One region of the Novosphingobium sp. BL-A-41-Hi4B-X5A genome, then DNA from elsewhere that is predicted to be linked to it. Evidence: riboswitches for the same ligand, from Rfam matches in the RefSeq annotation. Region 1 holds a riboswitch; the other holds the start of a gene.
What was found. Region 1 has a riboswitch for cobalamin ahead of ACZ1JY_RS19105 (TonB-dependent receptor plug domain-containing protein). Riboswitches for the same ligand answer to the same signal wherever they lie in the genome.
Positions count from the first base shown of each region.

Region 1 (11,013 bases):
GTAATGCGCGATGGCTTGCGCCCGACCAGTTTGAGGATGCCGCTCACCAGAGGAGCCAGCAGCCCGACGTCGGTCATGATGCCGAAGAACAGGATGGCGAAGACGAACATTCCGGCAATCGGCGCAATCTGCCCGATGCCCTTGATAATGTAAGCGGGCATTTCCACCGCCTGTCCCAGCAGCAGCGTGGCCAGCGCCGGGATCAGGATCAGGGCGACGAGCGGGGAGACCCGGTTCGAAAGAATCGCGGCAAGCAAAAGCAGCAGCGTTGCCACCGCAACCACGACCAGCATCCGAATTCCCTCTCCTGCGGCTGAAACGTCCTTGGGCGCCATTCATGCCGCAAGAGCATCAATCCAACAATTAGAGTTACCTGATCGATTGATCAGAATTTTGTATCGACCGCCATGGCCAGGACGAGCTGCCGAAATGCCTCCGCTGCCGGGGCAAGAGTCCGGTCTGCCAGCGTGCACATGCCGATCGTGCGCGACGCCACAGGCGCTTCGGTCTTTCGCCACGCAATCTGCTTGCCGATCGCCATCAGCGGCAAAGTGGAGCGGGGCAGGAGCGAAATGCCGAGTCCTTCGCCAATCAGACCGCCTACCGTCGCCAGTTGCACGCATTCGAAGCGTGCGTCGGTACGAATGCCGGCGGCGGCGAAAACGCTTTCGGTCATCATCCGCACACTGCTGCGCGGTTCCATCGCGATGAAAGGAAACTGCTCGAACACCCGCCAGGGAGCGGGATCGGGTATCAGTTCGAGATCTTCCGGGCGGCAGACCAGCAGGTAATCGTCTTCGAACATCGGCTCGAACCGGATCGGCGCAGTGCCGCCCGGCGGAATGGTAATCGAAAGGTCGATCGAACGGTCCTGCAGGTTCTGCAGCAATCCCCCGCTGAGGTTTTCACGCACGATGACTTCCACTTGCCTGCGCTCGGCAAGGAAGCGGGCAATCGCCCGCGGCAGGAAATCGGCAGCGATGGATGGCAGCGCCCCCACCACCACCCGGCCGCGCTCGCCACTGAACGTCTGGTCGAGCTCGCGGAAGGCGAGGTCAAAGTCGGCGGTCAGTCGCTCGACAATCGGCACCAGCGCCGCACCGGCCGTGGTCAGCATGACGTTGCGTGAATTGCGGTCGAACAGTCGAACGCCGAGATCTTCCTCAAGAAGCTTGATAGTGCGGCTTAGCGCTGGTTGCGACAAATTGGCGGCGCGCGCCGTCTCGCTGAAGCTGCAAGTCCTTGCCACCTGCAGAAACAGCCTCAGACTTGTCATGCTCGGGGCGCGGGCCAAGAACCTCTCCGATTGGCTCAGCTAGTCAGTCTGACATCGAGCTAGTCCAACAGGCACACACTGGCAATCTGCAACTTTCTATTGCAGATTAAGTGCGTGAACCGCCTTTCACAGCGGACGTTCGAGGCTGATGATGGCTTCATCAGCTCCTGCCATCTGTTAATCAGTTCACGACCCGGTCGCGTCGGCTGTGCGAGGCCGGAAGATTGAAGCGGCGGCCGACATGGCGGACTGAAAATAGAGGTGTACGTAACTGGCCCAGAGGCTGCCACAGTGGTAGATTGCTTCCCCCTCAGCGCCCTTCGTGCCTTGTGCGCCGCAATAGCGCCGGACCGTCGTTTCGAGCCGAGAATAGTGGAACGTGTGGCCTCGCAATATGCCGCCATTCAACTCGACGGATTGCAAGCCGAGGGCCGCAAGACGGCCTTGCATGATACCCTTACCAGGCATCAGCTTCAGCATCGGCGCGCTGTGACCTTTACCGTCATCGAGCTCATCAAGGCAGTAAAGCATACCGCCGCATTCCGCCAAAATCGGTTTGCCCGCCCGATGATGCGCACGGATCGCGGCAATCATCGAATGGTTTTGCGACAGTTCTGCAAGATGAAGTTCGGGATAGCCGCCAGGAAGCCATAGCGCATCACATTCAGGAAGAGATTGATCGGCCATGGGCGAGAAGAACAGCACCTGCGCGCCCATCTCTTCAAGGCACGCGACATTGGCGGGATAGATGAAGGCAAAAGCCGCATCGCGGGCTATGACGATGCGCAAGCCCGCCAGCAGCGGTGGCACGCTCGCTGTCACCTCCGTGGCGAAGGCCACCGGTTTAGGCAGCCATAGAGCATCATCACCAAGGCAAGCTGCGGCTGCATCGATCCGGCAGTCGATATCGCCCACTTCTCCCTCCTGTACCAGACCAAGGTGCCGTTCGGGCAAGGCCACATCCGGGCTTGGGGGCATGGAACCGAGCCAGCGCATTCCCGGCGGTAGGCTTTCGCGCAGCATCGCGGCGTGGCGCTCGCTGCCAACGCGATTGGCCAGCGCTGCAACCACGCGGATGTCATCGCGATAAGTGGCAAGACCATGCGCCAGCGCTCCGAAGGTCTGTGCCATGGCGCTACCGTCGATGACCGCCAGCACCGGCAGGCCAAAGCGTACGGCCAGGTCCGCAGCGGAAGGATCGCCATCAAACAAGCCCATGACGCCTTCGACAAGGATCAGGTCTGCTTCGCGGGCAGCCTCATGCAGCAGACGGCGACATTGCGCCTCGCCCACCATGAAGAGATCCAGCTGGTAGACCGGTGCACCGCAGGCGCGTTCGAGGATCATCGGATCCAGGAAGTCAGGGCCGCATTTGAACACGCGGACCCGCCGCCCTGCCTGCACGTGGCGGCGGGCAAGAGCGGCCGTGACCGTCGTCTTGCCCTGCCCCGAAGCCGGCGCGCTGACCAGCAACGCTCGGCAAGATGCGGTCGTCACCGATCGATCCCTTCTTGGGCGCGCACGCCGTCACGGAAGGCATGCTTCACATCGCGGATCGCGCTCACGGTGTCGGCGGCGGCAATCAGCGCATCGTCTGCGGCACGACCGGTGATGACCACGTGCTGCATCGCCGGTCGCGCCTCGATCGCGGGCATGATCTCATCGAGCGCGAGATAGCGGTAGGTGATGAGGTAGGTCAATTCATCGAGCACGACGAGGCTGATGTCAGGTTCGGCCAGCGCAGCTTTGGCCTTTTCCCAGCCCGCCCTCGCAGCGGCAATGTCACGTGTCCGATCCTGCGTTTCCCAAGTGAAACCCTCGCCGCACTTCTCCCAGATCACATCGGGGTGCGAGGCGAAGAAGGCGCGTTCACCGACGTTGTCCGCACCCTTGATGAACTGGAACACCGCCGCTTTGCGACCGTAGCCGAGCGTCCGCGCCACCATGCCAAAGGCGCTGGAGGACTTGCCCTTGCCGTTGCCGGTGAGAACCAGCAGCAGGCCTTTGTCGCGCGTGGCGGCGGCGATCTTGGCATCGACCACCGCCTTGTGCTTGCGGGCGCGCTCGCGGTGCGCCTCTGGGGTTTCGCTCATTGCTCTGCTCGTGAGGCAAGCGAGGGGCGCGCGGCGACCAGCAAGGCATAGATGCCTGCTGCAGTTGCGGTCCACAGCAGAGTGGCCGCAAGGGTCGGTGGGAAATAGCGAGCGAGGCGGGGCATAAAGCCTGCGACGGTCGGATCGGTAAAACGGCCACCGAGGAAGTAGAATCCGCCACTGGAGAACAGCTCGGAAACCAGAGTGCCAACGCTGACCAGCGCCAGCAGCCCCAGCAGTGATGACGGTTCGGTGCCCCGCTTGTCCGCGCCCGCGCGCCCGGCCAGCCACATCGTGCCGTAGGCCGGAACGAGCATCCAGTAGGCAGGGGTGAAGCAGAAGCTGGACTGGCCGAACCAGCCGATCACTGTCACGTCGATAGCAAAGGCGAGCAGGAAGAGCCCTGCAAAAGCAGTCGCGCGGCGCAGGAAGAAACCGCCGACGAAGAAACTGGCAAGGCTGGTGTCAGGCAGGTGCATGACATTGCTGAGCGAATGGGTGCGGGTTACGAGCATGACGATCGCAAGCGCGCCAAACAGCGCGAGATCGGGACGCGAAATACGGACCATGATTGGCCTCCTGTGAACAGGTATGAATTGATTGTGCGCATGCGTGATGCGCAGGATCGGCAAGACGTGCGGACGCGCACGTCTGGCTGGATCTCAGGTGCTGGTCATCACGGATCTCCCTCCGACGAGAACGCACAATAGTGTCGTCCGCGAAGGGTGTGCCTTCGTCCGCCCGGTACACCCCGCCCGCGCAGAGAAACGACCGCAACAGGCCGGTTTCCTGACTTCCGGATCGTCGCGCCTTTCGCCGCCTTCTCGGGCCGAAACCCAATGGCATGATGGCGATGCGCTACCGGTTACAGTTGCGGGAGCAGTGCCGGATTGGGTGGCTTGCGACCACCGCCCGGACTTCCCGATTAAGCCCTTTCGGGCACCCGTTGCGAAAGACTGGATAAGCCAAGCAATTGATCTGCGCAAGTATTCGCACTTGCAGCAGCAAAAACATGTCGCTACCTGCACCGCCGCGACAGGTTCCCCGAGAGGGGATCAAAAGGGAACGGGGTGTAAAACTCCGGCTGCCCCTGCAACTGTAAGCGGCGAGCCGACCGGCCAATTACGCCATTGGGACCTCACCGTCCTGAGAAGGCGGCCGGACCGGCATTGACCCGCGAGCCAGGAGACCTGCCTGTTGCGGTCGTTCTTCGTTCGGGCAGGGTGCACCGGACGTTCGAGGTTGCCGGCTTGCAAAGGCGGCACACCCCTCGCGCAACGACAGCCATTGCCTGCCGGGAAGCCCCGTGCGGGAAGCGATGCCGTGTTGCGCCTTGCGGTGCATATGCCGGCGCGTGCTTCCTTCGCGTGTCTGAGCGGCAGGTCCATGCCGTTCGTACCGAAGGGAGCCGCACCATGCGTCCTGCCCATATTCCTGTTGTTTCGCTTGCCACGCTACTCGCCTCGCCCGCTTTAGCCGAGGACGCGCCTGATCCTTCAATCGTCGTTACTGCCTTGCGCAGCCCGGTCGAGCAGAGCGCAGTCTCTGCCACCGTAACCGTGCTTGACGAAACGGCGATCCGCGCCCAGCAGCCGATCGCGCTCACCGATCTAATGCTGCGCACGCCAGGCGTCAGCCTTTCGCGCAATGGTGGCTTTGGCACCGCCACATCGCTACGCATCCGCGGCGCCGATTCCTCGCAGACCGTGATGGTGATCGACGGTGTGCGCATTTCCGATCCGTCGGCCACCGGCGGCGGCTATTCGTTCTCCAACCTGCTGATCGACGACATCGAGCGCGTGGAAATCCTGCGCGGGCCGCAATCGATCCTGTGGGGAAGCGATGCCATCGGCGGCGTGGTCAGCGTACTGACGCGACGCGCGGAACAGCCGCTGGAAGGGAGCGTGGCGGTCGAAGCCGGCACCCACTCCACGGTCAACGCCCAGGCTGGCATTGGCGGGGCCGGATCATTGCTCGACTGGCGCGTGGCGGGCTCCGCCTTCACCACCGATGGCATCTCCGCACGCAGCAACGGCACGGAGGACGATGGCTACCGCCGCGTTTCCGCCAGCGGCACAGCCACGCTCAAGCTCACGCCAAACCTGTCGGTCGACTTGCGCGGCTATTTGGCCGATACGCGCAACGAATTCGATGGCAGCTCGGGGGACGCGCGTACCTATGGCCTGACCACCGAATGGACCGGTTATGCAGGTGTCAATCTGGCCCTGTTCGATGGGCGCCTCACCAACCGCATTGCCGTGCTGCAGACCGAAACGGACCGCGAGAACTACGATCCGGCGCGCTCGATCCGGTCCTTGAACTTCGATGCGCATGGCCGCGTGCGCCGTTTCGAATATCAAGGCAACTTGAAGCTTGCAGAAGGTCTCAGCGCCAAATTCGGGGCTGAACGCGAGGAGCAGCGCATGACCAGCGCCTCACCCGGCAACAATACCGCCGATTACGCCCTCGTCCCGCAAAGCGCCGATACGAACAGCGTCTACGGCGAGTTGCGCCTCACCCCGCTCATCGGCCTGACGCTGAACGGCGGTGTGCGCCACGACGACCAATCCCGCTTCGGCGGCAACACAGTTCTTACCGGAGGCGCAGTCTACACGCCTAACGCCGGGCAGACTGTGCTGCGCGCCAGCTATGATGAAGGCTTCAAGGCTCCTTCGCTCTACCAGCTGTTCAGCATTTACGGTTCTGCCGTGTTGCAACCGGAGCAGGCCAAGGGTTGGTCGGTCGGCGCCGAACAGTCACTCGGCGAAGTTTTCCACGCTTCGGCGACCTGGTTCGAGCGGGAAACCGAAAATCTGATCGACTTCGCCTTCTGTCCGACCACCGGCACCTTGCCCGCCGCGTGCTATATCCCCGGCACGACAACCACACGCTTCGGCTACTACGCCAACGTGCGCAAGGCCCACGCCAAGGGGCTGGAGCTGGCCGGCAGCGCGCAGCTTGGCGTGCTCTTTGCGACAGCAAACTACAGCTGGATCGAAGCGGAGGACCGTTCGCCCGGCAGCACTGATATCGGCCGTCAGCTTGCCCGCGTGCCGCGCCATCTTGCCAATCTGGAAAGCGGGGTGGACCTGCCGAAGGGCCTGCGCGCCAGTGTGGCCGCCCGCTATTCGGGCGAGACTTTCGACCGGGCCGGCAGCAGCACCGAGCTGCCAGCCTATTGGCTGGTCGATCTTCGCGCCGCGTGGCGGGTTGCCGAAGGGCTGACCATCAATGCCCGCGCTGAGAACATCATGGACAAGCGCTACGAGACAGCGGGCGGCTATGGTGCCCTCGGGCGTACGGTCTATCTTGGTCTGAGGAGTCGGTTCTGATGCTGCGCGCGATCGAACCCGGCCCAGCGGTGGTCGTCTGCTCAACCTGCCGCCTTTCTGCCGATCAGCGTGAGGATGCAGAAGGCCAGCGGGGCGGTGCCCTGCTTGCCCAAGCAATGCGCAGTCTCCAACAGGCCGATCCCGCACTGTCCGCAGTGGCGGTGCAGGAGACTGCATGCCTCTTCGCCTGCCATCAGCATTGCACCGTGCATCTGCGCGCATCGGGCAAGATCGGCTACGTCCTGGGTAGGTTCACCCCCACCGAGGAGGCGGCCCGCGCTATTCTCGAATACGCCACTCTCCATGCGCAAAGCGCGGAAGGCGTAGTGCCCTATGGCCAATGGCCCGAAGGCGTGAAGGGACAGTTCATTGCCCGTACCCCGCCGGAAGGCTTCGTCTGCGCATGATCTGCTTCACCGATGAGGCAGCCTTCGCCTTTGCACTCACTGCGTTGCCCGCCCCCGACGCGCAGGCCAGCGCACAAGCGCGAGAACGGCAGGAGAGTCTGACTAAACCTGCCGGATCGCTGGGCCGGTTGGAAGAGATCGCCGTATTCATGGCCGCCTGGCAAGGCAAGGCACAGCCATCTATCGACCGAGTGCAGGCGGTGGTCTTTGCCGGAAATCACGGCGTGGCGGCGCAGGGAGTCAGTGCCTTTTCCCCGGAAGTGACCGCGCAGATGGTCGCCAACTTCCGCAATGGCGGGGCGGCTATCAACCAGTTGACCCGCGCATGCGGCGCTGATCTGTCGGTCATCGCACTCGATCTTGACCTTCCGACCGGCGATATCTCTCGCGAAGCCGCGTTGACGAGAGACGACTGCCTCGCCGCGCTCAATGCCGGTGCTGCCTCTGTTCTGCCGGACACGCAACTGTTGCTGGTGGGCGAGATGGGCATCGCCAACACCACGCCTGCAGCGGCGTTGGCCCTGCAAGCTTTCGGCGGCCGCGCTCAGGACTGGTGCGGGCGCGGCAGCGGCGTTGACACCGAAGGGGTAACCCGCAAGGCGGCGATAGTCGAAGCTGCGTCCGCCCTGCATGGACAGGCCTGCTCGACCCCGTTCGAAACGCTGCGCCGCCTCGGTGGGCGCGAAATTGCAGCCATGGCTGGCGCAATACTGGCGGCGCGATTGCTACGCGTGCCGGTCCTGCTCGACGGGTTCATCTGCTGCGCCGCCATTGCGCCGCTGGCGGCAGGCCATGAGGACTTTACCGCGCATTGCCTTGCCGCTCACTGTTCCGCCGAACAGGCGCACGCCCGCCTGCTACGAGACCTCGCGCTCGATCCAATCCTCAACCTTGGCCTGCGGCTGGGCGAAGGATCCGGCGCCGCGTTGGCTGTACCGATCGTGCGCGCCGCGCTTGCCGCCCACAATGGCATGGCAACTTTCGCGCAAGCTGCCGTGGCACAGGCGCTGTGAACAGCCGGACGATCCACCTCGTGCGACACGGGCCGCCCCTGCGCACCGGCCTGCTGCTGGGTCATCGCGACGAGCCCTGCGCCGACCCCGCAGGCGGCCTTGCCGGAGCAGTGCCCGAGAGCCTTGCCATCGCCTGCGTGATCAGTTCAGACCTGCAGCGCGCCAGCGCTGGCGCGCAGGCGCTGGCAGTCGCAAGAGGCGTTGGCGTTGCGTGCGACGCGCGCTGGCGCGAACTGGATTTTGGCGATTGGGATGGGCTTTCACCGGAATGGGTCCCGGCCGAAGCCCTCGCCCGTTTTTGGGACGATCCCGACACGTGTCCCCCTCCCCGCGGCGAGAACTGGTCATCCCTGCGGGCCCGCGTGGCCGATGCCATTGCCGAGCTTCCCGACAACGCGCTGATCGTCACGCATGGCGGCGCAATGCGGGCAGCGGTATCGGTGCTCACCGGGCTGGATTTCAGGCAGGTCTGGGCCGTCGATCTGCCTTACGGCGCGCTGCTCTCCCTGCGCATCTGGCCGGGTGCCGCCCTGTCCGGGCAGATCATCCGCCTCCGCACCGAAAACCTGCGATGAGGGCCATGATCCTTGCCGTGCAGTTCATGACACGACTGCCCGTTCCCGCGATGGATGCGACGGAGGCGGATTTTGCCAATGCTATCCGCTGGTTCCCGCTGTGTGGAGCTCTTGTGGGTTTTTGCGTTGCCGGCGCTGGCTGGCTGGGGTCGCAACACGACCCGGCTCTTGGCGCATTGCTGGCGTTGACGGCATGGGTGGGGGTTACTGGCGCGCTGCACCTCGACGGACTGGCCGATATTGCCGATGCAGCCGGCGCCATGCACCGCACGCCGGAACACCTGAGTGTCGTGCTGGCCGATCCGCATGTCGGCAGCTTCGGAGCGACGTCCATCGCCCTGCAAATGCTGGCAAAGCTTGTGCTGGTGTGGCTGACAATCCTGACAGGATCCTATGCCGCGCTCGTGCTCGTTCCAGTGCTGGCGCGGATCGGCCCACTGGCGTGGGCACGATTCCTTTCGCCCTTGCATGAGGGCTTTGGCACCCTCTTCCGCAAAGGCGCGAATGCGCCGGTTTTGATCGTGTGGCTGCTGGCTTGGAGCATCGGCGCGCTCGCCGTCGACCCTGCGCTGCTCGCCTCTCTACCCGCGCTCGCAGTCTGGCCGTGGTGGCTGCGCAAACGCATCGGCGGCATTTCCGGCGACGGTCATGGCGCAGGCATCGAACTGGTCGAGACATGCGCCGTGCTCGCCCAGGTCGTAGCGCAATGACAACGTCCTTCCCCCGCCATGGCGGGCAACTGGCGCAGGCCTGCGCACGGTTCGGCGGTGCGCCCGAAGACTGGCTCGAACTTTCGACCGGCATCAACCCCAATGGCTGGACGCCTCCTGCCGACCTCACCGTGGAGTGGCAGCGCCTGCCTGAACCCGACGCGCTGGCAGCGCTCGAGGCAGCTGCCGCGCGCCATTTCGGCTGCGACGAAGCAATCTGCGTTGCGGTTCCGGGCAGCGAAATGGCCCTGCGCCTGCTTGCGCAGTTGATCGGATTGCGCGGCCTGCATCGTGCCCCCTGCTATGGCACCTATCGCGCGGCTTTCAGTCGTAGTGAGAACCTCACCCAACTCGCTACCCTCCCGGCTCGCTCGACAGCGCTGGTCGTGGGAAACCCCAACAATCCCGATGGTACGGTGCAATCGCGCACAAGCCTGCTGGCCATGCTCGATCATCAGGAGCGGCACGGCAGCTGGCTGATTGTCGATGAAGCCTTCGCCGATTGTGACCCCACCCTCAGCGTTGCCGATGCCGTGCAAGAGGGACGCAGACTGATCGTGCTGCGCTCGCTGGGAAAATTCTTCGGACTTGCCGGGCTTCGGCTCGGTTTCGTTATTGCTCCCCCAAAAATACTGGACGCTTTGCGCATGCTTCTCGGCGATTGGCCCCTCCATTCCGCCGCCCTCGCCCTGGGCCGTGCTGCCTATGCCAATCATGCGTGGATCGCGCGGACTCGAAACGCTTTGCCGCTAGTCTCGGCCCGGCTCGACAAAGTGCTGTTGAAGCACGGTCTTGCGCCCGAGGGCCAATGCCCGTTGTTCCGCCTGATCGATACGCCAAGCGCACCGGCCCTCTTCGAACGCCTCGCCGCTCAACGTATTCTCACGCGGCCCTTCTCCGATTGGCCCCACCTGCTGCGCATCGGCCTGCCTGCCGACCAGACAGCGCTTGGCCGGCTGGACAAGGCGCTTGGCTGAACCGTTTGTCCTGACCGCGCTTATAATCGATGCCGCCATCGGCTGGCCGCACTGGCTCTATGTCCGTATCGGCCATCCGGTCGGCTTCTTCGCAAGGGCAATCTCGGCCTGCGAGCTACGCTTGAACCGCAATGAATTGCCAGACAGCACGCGCAAGGCGGGCGGCGTTCTGACCGTACTGTTGCTCTTGGCCCTCGCTGCTGGCTCAGGCCTGCTGCTGACAGCCTTATGCGAGAAGCTGGCGACAGAATGGAAATGGGTCCTGATCGCCATGCTGGCGTGGCCCGGTCTCGCTCAGCGCAGCCTTGACCAGCATTTCCTGCCCGTGCTGCAGTCGTTGCAAGCTGGCGATCTACGTGGAGCCCGGAAGGCGGCTGGCATGATCGTTGGTCGCGACACGGCTTCGCTCGACGTGGCAGGGGTCGCAAGAGCGGCCATCGAAAGCTTGGCAGAGAGTTTCTGCGACGGTGTGATCGCGCCGCTGTTCTGGTTGATTGTCGCAGGCCTTCCCGGTCTGTGGGCAATGAAGGCGATCAACACGGCGGACAGCCTGATCGGCCACAAGGAGGCGCCCTATCGCCACTTCGGCTGGGCCGCCGCGCGGCTCGATGACGTGATGAACTTCGTCCC
Region 1 is NZ_JBVFVT010000002.1:741,608-752,620, forward strand. It holds gene ACZ1JY_RS19080 (citrate:proton symporter) at 1-293, opposite strand, end outside; gene ACZ1JY_RS19085 (LysR family transcriptional regulator) at 386-1,276, opposite strand; gene ACZ1JY_RS19090 (cobyrinate a,c-diamide synthase) at 1,463-2,773, opposite strand; gene cobO (cob(I)yrinic acid a,c-diamide adenosyltransferase) at 2,770-3,369, opposite strand; gene ACZ1JY_RS19100 (hypothetical protein) at 3,366-3,938, opposite strand; cobalamin riboswitch at 4,132-4,331, opposite strand; cobalamin riboswitch at 4,390-4,581, shown strand; gene ACZ1JY_RS19105 (TonB-dependent receptor plug domain-containing protein) at 4,785-6,701, shown strand; gene ACZ1JY_RS19110 (DUF1636 domain-containing protein) at 6,701-7,108, shown strand; gene cobT (nicotinate-nucleotide--dimethylbenzimidazole phosphoribosyltransferase) at 7,105-8,121, shown strand; gene ACZ1JY_RS19120 (histidine phosphatase family protein) at 8,118-8,696, shown strand; gene ACZ1JY_RS19125 (adenosylcobinamide-GDP ribazoletransferase) at 8,693-9,406, shown strand; gene cobD (threonine-phosphate decarboxylase CobD) at 9,403-10,383, shown strand; gene cbiB (adenosylcobinamide-phosphate synthase CbiB) at 10,376-11,013, shown strand, end outside.

Region 2 (11,013 bases), on a different replicon from region 1:
GAGCACGGGGACGCCCTCGGTGATCGCCACGATCAGTTCCATCTCGGCATCGATCGCCTCGAGGATGGCGTCGGCGCAGCCCGAAGGCGGCACATAGACGCACGAAGCGGTTGCGCCGGTCACCGCCTTGGCCTCTGCCACGGTGTCGAACTGCGGCAGGCCGATGTGCGTGGTGCCGCCCTTGCCGGGAGTCACGCCGCCAACCATCTGCGTGCCGTAATCAAGCGCAGCCTGCGTGTGGAAGCTGCCGGTCTTGCCGGTCATCCCCTGCGTGATGACCTTGGTGTTCTTGTCGACGAGAATGGACATCAATTACTCCGGAACGTCAGGCGCTTGCGCCCCCGCTCAGGCGAGGGCGCAGATCCGTGTCAGCTCAAGCCAGCGAGTTGTCGATGCCCTTGCAGGCTTCCAGCAGTTCCTTGACCGCGTCGACCGAGACTTGGAGGTTCGACTTGGCTTCGGCGTCGAGTTCGATCTCGATCACCTGCTCCACGCCGCCTGCACCGATCATCACCGGCACGCCGACATAGAGGCCGTCAACGCCGTACTGGCCATCGACGTAGGCAGCGCAAGGCAGGATGCGCTTCTGGTCGTTGAGGTAGGCTTCGGCCATGGCGATGCCCGAGGCGGCCGGTGCGTAGAACGCCGAGCCGGTCTTGAGCAGGCCGACGATCTCGCCGCCGCCCGAACGCGTGCGCTGCACGATCGCGTCGATCTTTTCCTGCGTCGACAGGCCCATCTTGACGAGGTCGGGCACCGGAATGCCGTTGACGGTCGAATACTGGGTGACGGGCACCATGGTGTCGCCGTGGCCGCCGAGCACGAAAGTGTTCACGTCGCGGATCGAGACGCCGAATTCCCATGCCAGGAACGTGCTGAAGCGTGCCGAGTCGAGCACGCCGGCCATGCCGACGACCTTGTTGTGCGGAAGGCCGGAGAATTCGCGCAGCGCCCACACCATCGCGTCGAGCGGGTTGGTGATGCAGATGACGAAAGCGTCGGGCGCGTTGTCGCGGATGCCTTCGCCGACGGCCTTCATCACCTTGAGGTTGATGCCGAGCAGGTCGTCGCGGCTCATGCCGGGCTTGCGGGCAACACCGGCGGTCACGATGATCACGTCGGCGCCGGCAATGTCGGCATAGTCGTTGGTTCCGGTGATCTTGGCGTCGAAGCCTTCGACCGGGCCGCACTGCGACAGGTCGAGCGCCTTGCCCTGCGGCACGCCTTCGACCACGTCAAACAGGACGATGTCACCCAGTTCCTTCTGGGCGGCGAGGTGGGCGAGGGTGCCCCCGATGTTGCCTGCGCCGATAAGCGCGATCTTCTTGCGTGCCATGCTCTACGGTCCTTTCCCGTTCGCGGGGACAAGCATACAAATGCCAGCAGAGCTTTCGCCCAGGTCCCTCCCGTGCCCCGCGAGACAGGAAGGTTCTGGCAGAATGACTCGCGCCCTAGGCCCGTGCGCACACGAATGCAACCGCGAAAACCCGCTATATCCGGGGTTTTTGTGATATCAGTTCGCAATAGCAAGATGGCTTGAAAACTGCCCGACAGTCGGTCAGCGAGCCGAAAATTTATAAGGCAATACGCAAGCAATCTGCAGCAAAAAAGCCCCGGCGTTTCCACCGGGGCTACCCTTTTGCTTTTCCTCTCCGCAAACTCGGGTGCAGATCAGCTGCGCTTGCGCTTCAGGAAGTCGCGCGCCATCCGCCGGTCGAGCGTCGCGCAGACCTCGACCCAGAATTCCACGCGGCCCGGCTCGCCGCTGCGTTCTGCAATGACCGCAGCATCTCGTGCGCGAGCCGCCGCCGAGAAGCCATGCGCCGCAAACAGCCGCAATGCGGTATCGAGCGCCTCGTCCTGACAGATCGAGCCTGGCCCTGAGCCTGCCCCATTATCGTTTACCGCCCGCAGGTGCCGCGCCTGGATCTTTCGCGAAAGACAGGGGGAAATGATGCCGTAACGGGGCGCAAAACGCAGCATGGTGCCTCAACTCTCTGACGGCGCCGGGGACAATCGGTGCCGTTCTCCACGACCCCGCCCTAGACCCACCAGCGCTAAGAGTGTGTGTGACGACACGGTAAAGGAACGAATAACCATCCGTCCTGAAACGGTTTTGCGACGGATTGAGAACACACCAGCAGGTCCTCTCCGTTTTTCTGCAGGACAAACGGGGAGCAACCGTCTATGTGGCAGCCCATTTCTGTTTGTTTCGGATCATGGCGTTGAGAGCTGTGATGAGTTTTCGCATGATCGCAACGAGGGCGACTTTTGCTGGTTTTCCGGCGTTTTTCAGATTGTGGTATGCGACGGCCATTGTGGTGTTGCGCCGACTTGCGACGAGGGCGGCCATATAGAGTGCATCGCGGGGAGGTTTGCGCCCTCCGGCGATGCGTCGCTTGCCCCTGAAGGCCCCGCTTTCGCAATCGAAAGGCGCGACGCCGACGAGCGATGCGGCCTGTCGGGCGCTCATTGCACCGAGTTCCGGCATGAACGCGAGGAGCGTTGCCGCGGTTGTCGGCCCGACGCCTGGCACCGAGCGCATGATTGCGTTGCGCTCGGCAAGTTCGGGGTGATCCGCGATCAGGCGTGCGATCTCTGCTTCAACCAGCGCGATCTCGGCTGACAGCCGTTTGATCCGCTGTGCAGCGATCCGCCTGAGCAGCGCGCTGGCAGTCTGCTCGGCCTGGTTGGCGCAGCGGGTGCGCTCCTCGCACAGCTGGCGGCGTGCCGTGACGAGTTCGCCGAGCATGGCGCGGGCAGGATCGTGGACCACCTCGCGCTGGGGCAGCGCAGCGCAGAAATGCGCGATCGCTGCAGCATCGATCCTGTCGTTCTTGGCCAGAATCCCGGCAGCGCGGGCGAACTGGCGCACGCGCATCGGGTTGACGCGTCGAGCGGGCAGGTCTGCCTCGCATAGAGCCGTCAGCAGAGCGCGTTCATAACCACCCGAAGCCTCGAAGCCGACTGCGTGGGGTCTGACGCGGCGAAGCCACCGGATCAAGGCTCGCAAGCCATCCCGGTCGTTGGCAAAAGCGCAGGCCTCATTCTGCGGCCACAGACAGACATCAAGCCGCGCCTTGCTGACATCGATACCGACAAATTGATCGTGCTGTGCCATATCTCCGTTCCCATCCTTGCGTGTGCGGGGTCAACGCCCCGTGCAACCGTTCGGGTTGATGAAGATCCGTCCGGGCCCAAGCTCCCCAGCGGGCTGCTACGACCAAGGGGGACACGGGCTCGCGAACGGGCGGGAGGCTCCGCTAGCGGAGCCTCCCGCAATCGCATCATGCACCATTTTCAAGATACAAGGGGGACCGCCCGCGAAGCGGGGGTGGAGGGGTGTGTGCAGGCTGTGAGCGTTGAATTGTTCACGCAGAGACGCAGAGGAGAAAAAGGACACGCAGAGAAGATAGCTGCGGCAAAGCCGCTTCCCGGTTCCCATTTGAAGACCGGCACATCGGTTCGCGCGCGACGCTCCTCCGCGTCTCGCTTCTTCCTCCGCGCCTCTGCGTGAACCATTCCAAGGCTTGGAAGCTCTCAAGCCCCCGGCTGCGCAATCCACTTGTTGGCGTTCTCATACCCCGGCAGCACCGAACCGCTGCCGGAAACCGGCGCGCTGGTCGCACCCGCCTTCACGCCTGGCAGCACCTGCGGCCGGACAAGGCTCTGCTGCGCCGCAGCCTGCGGGACCGCCGCCACCGGAGCAACCGTCGCCGCAGCAACTGGCGCCACGATCCGCCCTTCCTCGAACGCCTTCTCCAGCGCCAGCGGATCGGCAATGTCGACAGGCGAGGGCGTCCATGTGCGCGGATGCGGCGCGGCCAGCGGCTCGCCGCCGAAGTACCGCGCCGTAAACGCCGCCGGACGCCCTGCAGCGCCGGCCCAGCGATAGAAGCGGTGCGCCCCGATCGTGCCGATGAACGATAAGCTCGGCGCCCAGTAGGGATGCACCGCCGTCGTATGGTAATGCGTCGCCAGCCCGACCGGCGCATAGACGTATCCGGCCAGCGCATCGGCCGCCACGCGCCGCGCCCGGTCCCAGAACGCCTTCATCGGCTTCCTCGCCAGCGAGCCATCGCACGCGAACGAGAACTGGCAGCCCGGCCGCTCCGACCCCTGGTAGACCACGCCGCATACCGTGTTCGGCCAAGCCGGATGCGCCACACGGTTGAGCACCACCTGGGCGACCGCGCGTTGCCCGCCGTCAGGCTCGCTCGCCGCCTCATAATAGATTGCTGCGGTCAGGCATTGCAGCGCCCGCCAGCGGTCCTCGCTCGATCCCGCCGCCGAGACCGGACGCGCCGAGAGGATCTCGGCATCCGAATGGCTCTGGTCCCATTTCGCCTGCGCTTCTGTCGGCGCGATCAGTCCGCTGTCGCTGGTGTCGAGCCAGTAGAACGCCGAGCCCGGAAAGCTGTCACCCCCGCGCTCGAACGGTTGCAGGCCCGCCATCTGGGCGCGCGCGACAGCCGCTTGAACGCCGCCCGGTTCGCCCCACCCGGTCGGCCCGAGCAGCAGCCCCAGCACGCCGAACATAGCCACGCCGCCCAGCCGCTGCCGCATCAGCGAAGGCGCGCGCAAGGCCTTGCGGATCGAGCGCATGTCCCGGCGCCGGATCCGCGCCGCAAAATCGCGCGGGCCCTGCTCGCCATTAGCCGTCGCTGCCACGCCGGGCAGTTCGATCGGGCGATAGGCAAGCTCGAGAGGCATGGGGCTGGGCAGAATCCTGAAAATCCTCAATTGCGCTAACCTTTTGCGCGCCCTCGCGCACGGCCGCTTTTCCCGCTGTCCCGATGCGGCACAAGCTCCTGCGATCCGGTTAACTGGCAAGCTCACGGCCTGGCGCTCAAATCGGAAAACCTCACGCAAAGACGCGAAGGCGCAAAGGGGTCGTGCGCGGCCGCAGGCAATGCTCTTGGATAATCGCCGCAGGAGGTGATGGCTGTCCTATCAAACCTGCGCGGCATCTTCGCGTCTTTGCGGCTTTGCGTGAGAATGAATTGGGCAGCAAACCTGCCCCGAAGTACGTAGTTCCTCTTGCAGCGCAGCTAAGTTCCCGCTAGTTCCCCGCGCCGACGCCAACGGTGCCCGGTAACACGGGCTAAGAGGGAAGCCGGTTCAAATCCGGCGCTGCCCCCGCAACTGTAACCGGAGAGCGCGCTGTCCAGTGATGCCACTGGTGCCGGATTCGATCCCCGGCGCTGGGAAGGCGGGCAGCGGGCGATGACCCGGGAGCCAGGAAACCTGCCGATGGTAGTCGTTCCGCGGCCGGGCGGGGTGTACCGGGCGCACGCGACGAGGCGCGCCAGATTCATGGCCCAGCGCACCTCTCGCCATGGACGGCATCAACCGTTCGTGGCCGGAGTTGCGTCCTGTGAAGAAGTACTTGCTTTCCGTTTCCGCCCTGGCTTTTGCCGTGCCTGCTTTTGCCCAAGGCACCGATGATGTCGTCGTCGCAGACTACAAGGTTGATCCGGCATCGATCACCGTCATCGCCACCGGCAGCGAAACTGCCCTGAGCAAGACCGGCCAGCCTGTCACCGTCATCACCGCCGCCGAAATCCAGTCGATCCAAGGCCCCGACATCACCCGCGTTCTCGAACGCGTTCCCGGCCTGACCATCACCCGCAACGGCGGCCCCGGCAGCTTCACCGGCGTGCGCCTGCGCGGCTCGGACGCCGAACAGGTCCTCGTCCTCGTCGATGGCGTCCGCCTCGAAGACGTCTCGGCCCCCTCGGGCGGCTTCGATTTCGGCACGCTGACCCCCGGCGGCATCGAGCGCATCGACGTGCTGCGCGGTTCCAACTCGATCGTCTGGGGCTCTGCCGCGATTGGCGGCGTCATCGCCGTCCAGTCGCGCGATCTCAACGGCATCGAAGCCAGCGCCGAACTCGGCGCCAACGACAGCTACCTTGCCGATGCCGCTGCCGGTATCTCGTCAGACTTCGGCGCGCTTACCCTCAACGGCGGCTATAGCCGCAGCGATGGCGTCTCGGCCGCAGCGGTCGGCACAGAGCCCGACGGCTTCCGCCAGTGGCGCGTCGGGGGCCGGGGCCGCGTCAACCTCTCGCAGGACCTCGCGATCGTCGCCACCGCCCGCTACGCCGACACCCGCACCGATATCGACGGTTTCGGCCCGCCGACCTACCTCGTCTTCGGCGATACTCCCGAATACCAGACCACCCGCCAGGCCTCGGGCCGCGTCGGCCTGCGCTACAGCGGCAACATCCTGACGCTCAACACCGGCTTCGCGCTGTCCGATACGAAGCGCGACTATTTCGATCCGACCTTCGGCACCGACCCGTCCTACGGCTATAAGGGCCGCTCGGAGCGCGTCGACCTGACCGGCCGCCTCAACCTTCCGGCCAGCTTCACCCTCGATTTCGGCGGCGACAGCGAATGGACCCGCTTCTCCAGCACCTTCGATGCGCCAGCCAAGGCGAACCTGACCAGCGGCCACGCCCTGCTCGGCTGGAGCACCGACCGCGCCAGCCTCGCCGCCGGCGTTCGCGTCGACGACCACAGCCGCTTCGGCACGGCATGGACCTTCGGCGCCAACGGCTCGTTCAGCATCACTCCGGAACTGCGCCTGCGCGCCAGCTACGGCGAAGGCTTCAAGGCCCCCACGCTCTACCAGTTGCTTTCGAACTACGGCAACGCCGCGCTCAACCCCGAACGCAGCAAGAGCTACGACGCCGGCCTCGAATGGGGCGTGCCTTATGGCCAGCTCCACGCGGCCGTCACCGTGTTCCGCCGCGACAGCCGCAACCTGATCACCTTCGTCTCGTGCGCCAGCCTCAACGCCTGCGCCACGCGGCCCTTCGGCCTCTACGACAACGTCGGCCTAGCCCGCGCGCAGGGTGTCGAAGCCGAACTCGGCGCGCGTCCCACCGATATGCTGCACCTGCAGGCCGCCTATACCTATCTCGAAACCGAGAACCGCACGCGCGGCACCGCGAACTTCGGCAGGGATCTCGCCCGTCGTCCGGCTCATGCGCTGACCCTGTCGAGCGACTGGACATCACCGCTCGCCGGGCTCACCCTCGGTGCCGATCTGCGCCTCGTGGGAGACAGCTTTGACAACGCGTCGAACACCCGCCGCCTCGATGGCTACGCGCTGACCACCGTGCGCGCGAGCTTCCCCCTTACCGAGAAGGTAGAACTCTACGGCCGTGTCGAGAACGTGTTCGACGTGAACTACCAGACCGTCGCCGATTACGGCACCTGGGGACGCTCTGCCTACATCGGCATTCGCGCGCGGTACTGATGCAACGGCTTGCGCCACAAGCAAAAGCTCTTCGCCCCATCCTCGCCCGAGGATGGGGCCGGGGGGTGGTCTTGCTCGCAGCGTCCCTTACCGCCAGCTGCATCCCCCAAGGCAAGGCCACTCCCGGATCTCGCGCGACCGCGCACCCCACCATCGTCAGCCTCAATCCCTGCACCGACGCGATCCTCGCCGAAGTGGCAGACCCGGCGCAGATCCTCGCCATCTCGCACTACAGCAAGGACCCGCGCTCCGCCTCGATGGACGCGCGCCTGGCCAGCGCGCTGCCCGCAACGCGTGGCACGGTCGAGGAAGTCCTCGCCCTCAAGCCCGATCTCGTCCTCGGCAGCACGTTCATCGATCCCGCTACCGCCAGCGCCTACCAGCGCCTCGGCCTGCGGCTTGAAACCCTGGGCATGGCCAGCACCATCGAGGCCAGCCGTGACCAGATCCGCCATGTCGCCGCGCTGTCCGGACACCCGGATCGCGGCGAAGCGCTGATCGCCCGCATCGACGCCGCACTCGCCGCCGCTGCCCCGCCAGCCGGAGCGCGCCCGATCGAAACCGTCGTCTGGCAGTCGGGCGGCATGGTCCCCGGCGACGGCACCCTCATCGTCGACCTCCTGCGCCGCACCGGCTACACCAACTTCGCCGCCGCGCGCGGTCTTGGCCAAGCCGATCTCCTCCCGCTCGAGAAGATGCTCGCCGACCCGCCAGAACTGATCCTCGTCGCCGGGCAGACCGCCGAAACCGGAAAAGGCGATGACCGCGTCCTCAGTCACCCCGCCCTCCAGGCGCTGAACAAGACCCGCCGCGCCACCCTGAATCCCAAACTCCTCTACTGCGGCGGCCCCACCCTGATCGCCGCCGCCCAGCGCTTGGCGGAAGTCCGCAATTCCTCCCCGGCACGGGGAGGGGGACCATCGCAGATGGTGGAGGGGCACTCGCGATGACCCGTCCCGCAATCCTGCTCCTTGCCGCCCTCGCGCTCGCCCTCCCGCTCTCGCTCCTTGCCGGACAGGTGTGGATAGACCCGTTCGGCTCCCCGGTCCCCAACGCCACCGCTATCCTCATGGAACTGCGCCTGCCCCGCGCGCTCCTCGCCCTGACGCTTGGCGCCGGCCTTGGCGCCGCCGGTGCAGCCATGCAGGGCTACCTGCGCAACCCGCTGGCCGACCCCGGCCTTTTCGGCATCGCTCCCGCTGCGGCCCTTGGCGCGGTCCTCTCCTTCTACACCGGCTACGAAACACAGGCCCTCACGCTGCCGCTCTTCGCGCTGACCGGAGCCGCCGGAGCCATGGCCCTGCTTGCCCTGATCGCCGGGCGCAGCGGCGGCATCGCCCTGTTCACGCTGGCGGGCATGATGATCGCCAGCCTCGCCGGCGCCATGACCAGCCTCGCCATCAGCCTCTCGCCCAATCCCTTCGCCCTGTCCGAGATCGTCACCTGGCTGATGGGCGCTCTGGCCGATCGCGGCTGGCACGAAGTGCGGCTTGCCGCGCCGCTCACCGTGCTGGGCCTCGCCGCCCTCTGGCGCGCCGCCCCCGCGCTCGATGCATTGGCGCTCGGTGAGGCCGCCGCCCGCTCGCTCGGGGTCGAGCCTGTGCGCCTGCTTGGCGTGATGATCGTCGCCATCGGCCTGATCGTCGGCAGCGGCGTCGCGGTTGCCGGCATGATCGGTTTCGTCGGCCTGATGGTTCCGCACTTCGTCCGCCCGTTCACCGACCAGCGCCCTTCGGCGACCCTGCTCCCATCGGCCCTTGCCGGAGCGCTGCTGCTGCTCGTCGCCGATTGTCTGTGCCGTGTCCTTCCGTTGCAAGGCGGCGAACTGCGGCTCGGCATCGCGCTCAGCCTTGCCGGCGCCCCGTTCTTCCTGCGCCTGCTCCTCAAGCTGCGGCGGGAACTGGCATGATGCTCGAAGCACTCGGTATCTCTATCCCGCACCGCCTGCATGGCGTGACCGCGCAACTGCGCGCAGGCGGTGTCACTGCCATTGTCGGCCCGAACGGCGCAGGCAAGTCCACGCTGCTCGCCGCGCTTGCCGGCCTGATCGAGCCTGCCACCGGCACCGTCACCCTTGCCAGCCAGCCGCTTGCGCAGATGCTCGCGCAGGAGCGAGCGCGCCGCATCGGCTACCTTCCGCAATCGGGTGAGGTCGCATGGAACCTCGCGGTCCGCACGCTTGTCAGCCTCGGCCGCTTGCCGCACCGCGCCAGCCCTGCAGAGGATGCCGAAGCCGTCGCGCAAGCCATTACGACGATGCAGCTCGAACCGCTGGCCGATCGCGCGCTTTCCACCCTGTCAGGTGGCGAGCGCGCCCGCGCTTTGCTTGCCCGCGTCCTTGCCACGCAGCCGCACTGGATTCTCGCGGACGAACCGCTGGCCGCGCTCGATCTTGCCCACCAGCAGGCCTTGATCCGCACCTTGCGCGGGCGTGCGGAAGAGGGCCGGGGAGTCGTACTCGTCGTCCACGATCTCGCCCTGGCAATGAACCACGCCGATTACGTCGTCGTGCTCGATGGCGGCCGCGTCGCCGCACAGGGCAAGCCGCGTGATGCTCTCTCGCAAGAGGTCATCGCCCGCGTCTGGAATCTCGATGCACGCTGGCTGGGTGAGCCCGGCCACATGGCGCTGGCGATGTAGAAAGGTCTTACGCCGCGGTCGGGGCGATCTGGTCGTTCTCGTGCCGATGCTCGGTCATTGCCGCTGCGAAGTCGGCCGCGAAATAGGCTGCAAAGCTTTCCCGCACCCGCATCGAAATTGCCGGGCGGTCCTCGCGCGCGCTCGCGCTGCGGCAGAACAGGCTCTGCGCAGGCGGATTGGCTGGAACTGTAGTGTCGGCGCTCATGCTTGGTGGCCCTGAAACCCTAACTTTGGTTAGCAGGCCCTAGCAAAGTTTCGTCACGCGCGATTGTATGGTTTCGACAAAGTCACGTAGTTTACCGACGAAATTCGGCCCAGCATGACCATCATGCACCTTTGCGCACGCAGGGATTGTGATCAAAATCACATGTTTGCCCCGCCTTTACGTTCGCACCCGTAAGGGTTTGCTTCTAGTTCTTGTCATCAGGTTGCCCGGAATGGAGATTCGGGCAGCAACAGAGGGCAACATGATCACAACGCTGCGCAACGCTACCGTCACGCTTTCGCTCGCAACCCTGCTGGCCTCATGCGGTGGCGGCGATGGCGGCGGCATGGCATCCACGCCTCCGCCGGTCACCTACAAGACGCTCGCTGAATTGACCGGCGACCAGACCTTCCAGTCGGGCGGTATCACCGGTGTACCCGTCGGCCCGGAACTCAGGAACGAAAGCACGCTTGCTTTCGGCCAGGGCGTGGAGATCAAGTATTTCGCGGCGACCGATACCTATAATCTCAACAACGGCAGCGGCCTTGTCGTCGAATTCACCCCGGCCAACGTGACCCAGGAGAACGATACCACGGTCACCTGGCAGAAGCCCAGCGGCAACGGCAACCTCGATGTCCTGTCCATCTCCAGTCCCAGCGTGAACGGCGTCAAGCTCAGCCATACCCTGCTCGGAAACTGGACGCATTTCCAGCCGGGCGCAGAACGGAGCTACGGTCTGGTCGGCGGCGTGCCCACGCAGGCGTCCGACGTTCCGCGCAGCGGCAGCGCCACCTATTCCACGCAAGTCGTAGGGCTCGCGGCCAGGAACGGGCAACCCTATGTCCTGTTCGGAGAGTCCACCGGCACGTTCTCGGCCAACTTCGGCAGCAATTCGGTC
Region 2 is NZ_CM145500.1:1,270,605-1,281,617, reverse strand. It holds gene sucD (succinate--CoA ligase subunit alpha) at 1-309, opposite strand, end outside; gene mdh (malate dehydrogenase) at 374-1,336, opposite strand; gene ACZ1JY_RS05860 (hypothetical protein) at 1,672-1,983, opposite strand; gene ACZ1JY_RS05855 (IS110 family RNA-guided transposase) at 2,186-3,121, opposite strand; gene ACZ1JY_RS05850 (cell wall hydrolase) at 3,541-4,713, opposite strand; cobalamin riboswitch at 5,069-5,269, shown strand; gene ACZ1JY_RS05845 (TonB-dependent receptor plug domain-containing protein) at 5,339-7,270, shown strand; gene ACZ1JY_RS05840 (ABC transporter substrate-binding protein) at 7,336-8,220, shown strand; gene ACZ1JY_RS05835 (FecCD family ABC transporter permease) at 8,217-9,179, shown strand; gene ACZ1JY_RS05830 (ABC transporter ATP-binding protein) at 9,176-9,910, shown strand; gene ACZ1JY_RS05825 (hypothetical protein) at 9,918-10,115, opposite strand; gene ACZ1JY_RS05820 (HupA family protein) at 10,378-11,013, shown strand, end outside.
Region 2: linked by a shared signal. The riboswitch ahead of ACZ1JY_RS05845 (TonB-dependent receptor plug domain-containing protein) and the one ahead of ACZ1JY_RS19105 (TonB-dependent receptor plug domain-containing protein) in region 1 are both predicted to bind cobalamin.